3 regions of the Enterobacter vonholyi genome follow, and region 3 is predicted to be linked to each of the others. Evidence: predicted binding sites of a transcription regulator. Region 3 holds the regulator's gene; each other region holds the start of a gene.
The links. Region 3 encodes CRP, which controls carbon source genes, mostly activating them, when cyclic AMP is high. Its sites were predicted from a motif close to ATGTGANNNNNNTCACAT; they were not measured.

Region 1 (2,276 bases), 1.0 Mb from region 3:
GGGATCGTAGATAAAGGTCAGGTTTGGCGCGACCTGCTTCAGCTCTGCATCGGCCCGCAAAATGGCACGGGTGATGGGGCCGTCAGCAGGCCCGATGTTTGCGTGCATAAAGGCATCCGGCAGCGTACGGTCGAGATAGCGCCAGAAACGTTTTATTCGGCTATCGATCTCTTCTTGTGTTAGAATTCTAACATAAGGTTGCAGCAACGCATCAAGCTGACCGAGATAGACCGGCATCGATGTGACGGACGGAACATGATGGTAGAGGATGGTTAACAGCGAGAGGGCATCGTCGAGATCTTTTGCCCCTTCCAGCTCAAGCCATTCTGAACCATTAGCCAGAAATTTTGCGTAATCCGGCAGAACGTAACGGGGTTTGTAAGGCGCATGGCCTTCGAACATGTCGCAGATAAACCCCTCGTCCAGCGCGGCGCGCGCAGCTTCAGGAAGTGCCGGATACGGCAGGTTGTTTTCCGCTTCCAGCGCCAGAAAATGACGTTTTTGTTCCGGGGTTAACACCGGGCTTGTCACAATCTGCTGGCAACGTTGCTGCAGGGCGTCGGGGCTGGAGTGGGGCATATTCGCTTCCTTGAATGTTCTGCGGATGATGAACGGATTGTAGAAAGCCTGCCTGTTGGCGCTTTTGATCCCACAGGGGGTATTGCTGCTTTAGTCGGCAATTTGCGCACTAAAGTTTGAAGAAGATCTCATTACAGTAATGCAAATTAGTACGCAGTTTTCATTAACTGTGATGAATGTCGAAGTGTGGATGCGGGTGAATGTTAGAATACTCACAGACCCGCAAGGTAAAATTTATACGGCACTGCCGTTGGAGAATGTTATGACCGATTTAACTGCAAGCAGCCTGCGCGCGTTGAAACTGATGGACCTGACCACCCTGAACGATGACGACACCAATGAGAAAGTCATCGCCCTGTGCCATCAGGCGAAAACGCCGGTGGGTAATACCGCAGCCGTTTGTATCTACCCGCGCTTTATCCCGATTGCCCGTAAGACGCTGAAAGAGCAGGGCACCCCGGACGTGCGCATTGCAACCGTGACTAACTTCCCGCACGGCAACGACGATATCGACATTGCGCTGGCAGAAACCCGCGCGGCGATTGCCTACGGCGCAGACGAAGTTGACGTGGTGTTCCCGTACCGCGCGCTGATCGCCGGTAACGAGCAGGTCGGTTTTGACCTGGTGAAAGCCTGTAAAGACGCGTGTGCGGCGGCAAACGTGCTGCTGAAAGTGATCATCGAAACCGGCGAGCTTAAAGAAGAGGCGCTGATTCGTAAGGCGTCTGAAATCTCCATCAAAGCCGGTGCGGATTTCATTAAAACCTCTACCGGTAAAGTGCCGGTGAATGCGACCCCGGAAAGCGCGCGCATCATGATGGAAGTTATCCGCGACATGGGCGTGTCCAAAACCGTCGGTTTCAAACCTGCGGGCGGCGTGCGTACCGCTGAAGACGCGCAGCAGTTCCTGGCGATTGCCGACGAGCTGTTTGGTGCCGACTGGGCCGATTCTCGTCACTACCGCTTCGGCGCCTCCAGCCTGCTGGCCAGCCTGCTGAAAGCGCTGGGTCACGGCGACGGTAAGAGCGCAAGCAGCTACTAAGTTTGAATTGCCGGGTGGCGCTACGCTTACCCGGCCTACCCGGATCGTGGTCGGGTAAACCGTACCCGCCACCATTCACCCGATTCCTCATGGGGGTTACCGTGTTTCTCGCACAAGAAATTATTCGTAAAAAACGTGATGGTCATGCATTAAGCGACGAAGAGATCCGCTTCTTCATCAACGGCATTCGTGATAACACCGTCTCAGAAGGGCAGATTGCGGCTCTGGCGATGACCATTTTCTTCCACGATATGTCGATGCCTGAGCGCGTGTCGCTGACCATGGCGATGCGAGATTCAGGAACCGTTCTGGACTGGAAAAGCCTCAACCTTAATGGCCCGATTGTGGATAAACACTCCACCGGCGGCGTGGGCGACGTGACCTCCCTGATGCTCGGCCCAATGGTGGCAGCCTGTGGTGGTTACATCCCGATGATCTCCGGACGCGGCCTGGGCCACACCGGCGGTACGCTCGACAAACTGGAAGCCATTCCGGGTTTCGATATCTTCCCGGACGACAACCGCTTCCGCGACATTATTAAAGACGTTGGTGTGGCGATTATCGGCCAGACCAGCTCTCTTGCTCCGGCAGACAAGCGTTTCTACGCGACCCGCGACATCACCGCGACCGTTGACTCCATCCCGCTGATCACCGC
Region 2 (2,276 bases), 370 kb from region 3:
GTCTTGATAAGGTGTGCCCCACTGACTCTCGTTTGCGTACCATCGACGATGGCGCTGTGCGGGTCGTGGTTAAAATCTACTGAGACCAACGGTAATTCCGTATAGTCAACTATACCATGAAATGCCCCCTGTGCCGCTTTTTGCAGCAACAGGTTGACTTCACAGGCTTTTACAGGTTTTTTTACCGTCACGCTAAGGTCGATTGCGGTAACGTTAATCGTCGGAACACGCACGGCAATCGCTTCAAACCTGTCATTAAACTGCGGAAAAATTCGGGTGATCCCTGCCGCCAGTTTCGTATCTACCGGAATAATTGACTGGCTCGCCGCGCGAGTGCGTCGTAAATCCGGATGGTAGGCGTCGATAACCTGCTGATCGTGCATTGCGGAATGAATCGTGGTCACGGTGCCGGATTCAATGCCATACGCATCGTCTAAAAGTTTGATGACCGGAATAATGCAGTTGGTGGTACAGGAGGCGTTGGAAACAATGCGGTGTTCGGCCTGCAGCTCATGCTGGTTGACGCCAAACACGACTGTCGCGTCGAGGTCATTACTGCCGGGATGAGAAAACAGGACTTTTTTCGCGCCTGCAGCCAGATGCGCTTCGCCGTGTTCGCGGTTGCCATAAACACCGGTACAGTCAAGCACGACATCCACACCCAGTTCACGCCAGGGTAGCCCGGAAATGCTGTTCTCATGCAGAACACGAATAGCGTCATCACCCACAAAAAGCAGATCTCTTTCCTGGCGCACATCCCAGGCGAAACGTCCGTGGCTGGTGTCATACTTCAATAAATGCGCCATGCCCGCAGCATCCGCCAGTTCATTGATTGCCACCACGGTTATTTCCGCCCGACGTCCGGATTCATACAAAGCACGAACCACGTTACGCCCGATGCGACCGAAGCCATTAATCGCTACGCGTACGGTCATAGATCTCCTGCAAAGCAATCCCTGAGTTTGAGGTGGCTGAAAGAGTAATCCAGCTACGCCCGAAGGGGAATCCTTGCTGTCACAAACTGCGATTGATTGGTCAATTGTCGAACATTTAATCGACTGAAACGCTTCAGCAAGAATAAGCGAATCGGGGAATAAAAGGAATGTCTGTCCAGATGAATAAGCGAGCTATATGACTTGCGTCACATTTTAGGTGGAATAATGACGCAAAAAAAGCCGGGTGGCGCGCTAGCGCTTACCCGGCCTACTTTCGAGCCATTTGTAGACCCGGTAAGCGTAGCGCCACCGGGCAAAACGGCGATTACAGCAGTTCTTTCGCTTTCGCGACAACGTTCTCAACGGTGAAGCCGAACTCTTCGAACAGCTGCTCTGCCGGAGCAGACTCACCGAAGGTGGTCATACCGACGATGGCACCGTTCAGGCCCACGTATTTGAACCAGTAGTCAGCGATACCCGCTTCCACTGCCACACGCGCGGAAACCGCTTTAGGCAGAACGGATTCACGGTAAGCGGCATCCTGCTTGTCAAACGCATCGGTAGACGGCATGGAGACCACGCGCGCCTTCACGCCTTCGGCAGTCAGTTTTTCCCATGCGGCAACAGCCAGCTCAACTTCAGAACCGGTAGCGATGAAGATCAGCTCAGGCTGGCCCGCGCAATCTTTCAGCACGTAACCACCGCGAGCGATGTTCGCCAGCTGCTCAGGGGTACGCTCCTGCTGCGCCAGGTTCTGACGGGAGAGGATCAGCGCGGTTGGACCGTCCTGACGCTCAACGCCGTATTTCCACGCCACCGCGGATTCAACCTGGTCACATGGACGCCATGTGCTCATGTTCGGGGTCACGCGCAGGGAAGCCACCTGCTCTACCGGCTGGTGAGTTGGACCGTCTTCGCCCAGACCGATGGAGTCGTGGGTGTAGACCATCACCTGACGCTGTTTCATCAGCGCCGCCATACGCACGGCGTTACGGGCATATTCAACGAACATCAGGAAGGTAGAGGTGTACGGCAGGAAACCACCGTGCAGGGAGATACCGTTGGCAATCGCGGTCATACCGAATTCACGTACACCGTAATGGATATAGTTACCGGCAGTATCTTCGTTGATTGGCTTAGAACCAGACCACAGGGTCAGGTTAGATGGCGCCAGGTCAGCGGAGCCGCCCAGGAATTCTGGCAGCCATGGGCCGAACGCTTCAATCGCATTCTGAGACGCTTTACGGCTCGCGATTTTAGACGGGTTCGCCTGCAGCTTAGCGATAAACTCGTTCGCTTTCGCGTCGAAGTCAGACGGCATGTCACCTTTCATACGACGGG
Region 3 (2,276 bases):
GGCATTGATTACCCCTGGCTACTGGCCATGCTGCAGGGCTCGTTTATTTCGCACATGAATACATTGGTCGTGCCGGGCGGAAAAATGGGGCTGGCGATGGAGCTCATCATGACGCCGCTGGTGGAGCGACTGATGGAAGGGAAGCAGATTGCGTGAGCATGTTCCCTCTCCCTGTGGGAGAGGGTTAGGGTGAGGGCATCAACACGCACGATGCCCCATCAATCACGCCTCGATCACTTCATACGAATGCGTGATTTTTACCGCTTTCTCCAGCATTAATGCCACAGAGCAGTACTTCTCCGCAGACAGATCCACCGCACGCGAGACCGCCGCGTCTTTTAGTTCTTTACCTGTGACCACAAAGTGCAGGTTAATATGGGTGAACAGACGTGGCGCCTCTTCACGCCGTTCTGAGGTGAGTTTAACCTCACAATCCGTCACGTCATGACGACCTTTTTGCAGAATCGACACCACGTCAATGGCGCTGCATCCGCCTGCCGCCATCAGCACCATTTCCATTGGGCTTGGCGCTTTATCGCCGGAGTTACCGTCCATTAAAATCTGGTGCCCTGACGCGGATTCGCCCAGGAACGTTAAACCTTCAACCCATTTCACGCGCGCTTGCATATTCTTAAACTCCAACGTTGCATTTTTGGTGACAGATTACGCGTGCGTTACATTTCTCGCAATGGAAGGCGACCTGCATCATGCTGAAGCGAGACACCAGGAGACACGCGGCGAAAGCTATGCTAAAACACTCTGGATGCTACAGTAATACATTGACGTTACACATGTATGCAGAGGACATCAAACTTTACTGGCTGCGAAACGTTACGGTAGCCGACTTCCCAGGGTATGGGTAAGAATTCGATTGCAACCCCAGAGTCCGGATGCATTTGATGACTCTGGTGACAGCTTATAACAGAGGATAACAGCGCATGGTGCTTGGCAAACCGCAAACAGACCCGACTCTCGAATGGTTCTTGTCTCATTGCCACATTCATAAGTACCCATCAAAGAGCACGCTGATTCACCAGGGTGAAAAAGCGGAAACGTTGTATTACATCGTTAAAGGCTCGGTGGCAGTGCTGATCAAAGATGAAGAAGGGAAAGAGATGATCCTTTCTTATCTGAACCAGGGCGATTTCATCGGTGAACTGGGCCTGTTTGAAGAGGGCCAGGAACGTAGCGCCTGGGTTCGTGCAAAGACAGCATGTGAAGTGGCTGAAATTTCTTACAAGAAGTTCCGTCAGCTGATTCAGGTTAACCCTGACATTCTGATGCGTCTTTCTTCCCAGATGGCGCGCCGTCTGCAGGTCACGTCAGAGAAAGTGGGTAACCTCGCCTTCCTGGACGTTACCGGCCGTATCGCGCAGACCCTGCTGAACCTGGCGAAACAGCCAGACGCCATGACCCACCCGGACGGCATGCAAATTAAAATTACCCGTCAGGAAATTGGTCAGATCGTCGGTTGCTCCCGTGAAACAGTAGGCCGTATCCTGAAAATGCTGGAAGATCAAAACCTGATCTCCGCCCACGGTAAAACCATCGTGGTCTACGGAACGCGTTAATTCCGCTTAAACGGCGTGCCATCGCAAGGTGTCACGCCGTTTTTGTCTCTACTCCCCATGTGGCGCAGGCTGATCTATCACCCGGAAGTTAACTACGCACTGCGACAAACGCTGGTGTTGTGTCTACCCGTGGCCATAGGCCTGATCCTCGGACATCTTCAGCAGGGCCTGCTGTTTTCTCTCGTACCCGCCTGCTGCAACATCGCCGGTCTGGACACGCCGCATAAGCGCTTTTTCAAACGCCTGATCGTTGGCGGCTGCCTGTTTGCGGGCTGTAGCCTCGCCGTACAGCTGTTACTGGCTCGTGATATCCCGCTGCCGCTGATCCTGACCGTGCTGGCGATGACGCTCGGCGTCACCGCCGAAATCAGCTCGCTGCACGCCCGCCTGCTTCCCGCCTCGCTGATTGCGGCCATCTTCACGCTGAGCCTCGCCGGGAATATGCCTGTGTGGGAGCCGCTGCTGATCTACGCTCTGGGGACGCTGTGGTACGGGCTGTTTAACTGGTTCTGGTTCTGGCTGTGGCGCGAACAGCCGCTGCGCGAATCCCTGAGCCTGCTCTATGTGCAGTTGGCGGATTACTGCGAGGCCAAATACACCCTGCTCACCCAGCATACCGATCCGGAAAAATCCTTACCGCCGCTGCTGACGCGCCAGCAGAAGGTGGTGGATCTCATAAGCCAGTGCTATCAGCAGCTACACATG

Region 1: the regulator CRP is predicted to act here: its motif matches at 694-711, upstream of deoC (deoxyribose-phosphate aldolase).
Region 2: the regulator CRP is predicted to act here: its motif matches at 1,130-1,147, upstream of epd (erythrose-4-phosphate dehydrogenase).

Annotation. Positions count from the first base shown of each region.
Region 1 covers NZ_CP162152.1:649,274-651,549, forward strand. The annotation lists gene AB3N39_RS03080 (YjjI family glycine radical enzyme) at 1-579, opposite strand, end outside; gene deoC (deoxyribose-phosphate aldolase) at 842-1,621, shown strand; gene deoA (thymidine phosphorylase) at 1,723-2,276, shown strand, end outside.
Region 2 covers NZ_CP162152.1:3,698,764-3,701,039, forward strand. The annotation lists gene epd (erythrose-4-phosphate dehydrogenase) at 1-935, opposite strand, end outside; gene tkt (transketolase) at 1,261-2,276, opposite strand, start outside.
Region 3 covers NZ_CP162152.1:4,066,367-4,068,642, forward strand. The annotation lists gene AB3N39_RS19170 (phosphoribulokinase) at 1-156, shown strand, start outside; gene AB3N39_RS19175 (OsmC family protein) at 223-627, opposite strand; gene crp (cAMP-activated global transcriptional regulator CRP) at 939-1,571, shown strand; gene AB3N39_RS19185 (YccS/YhfK family putative transporter) at 1,629-2,276, shown strand, end outside.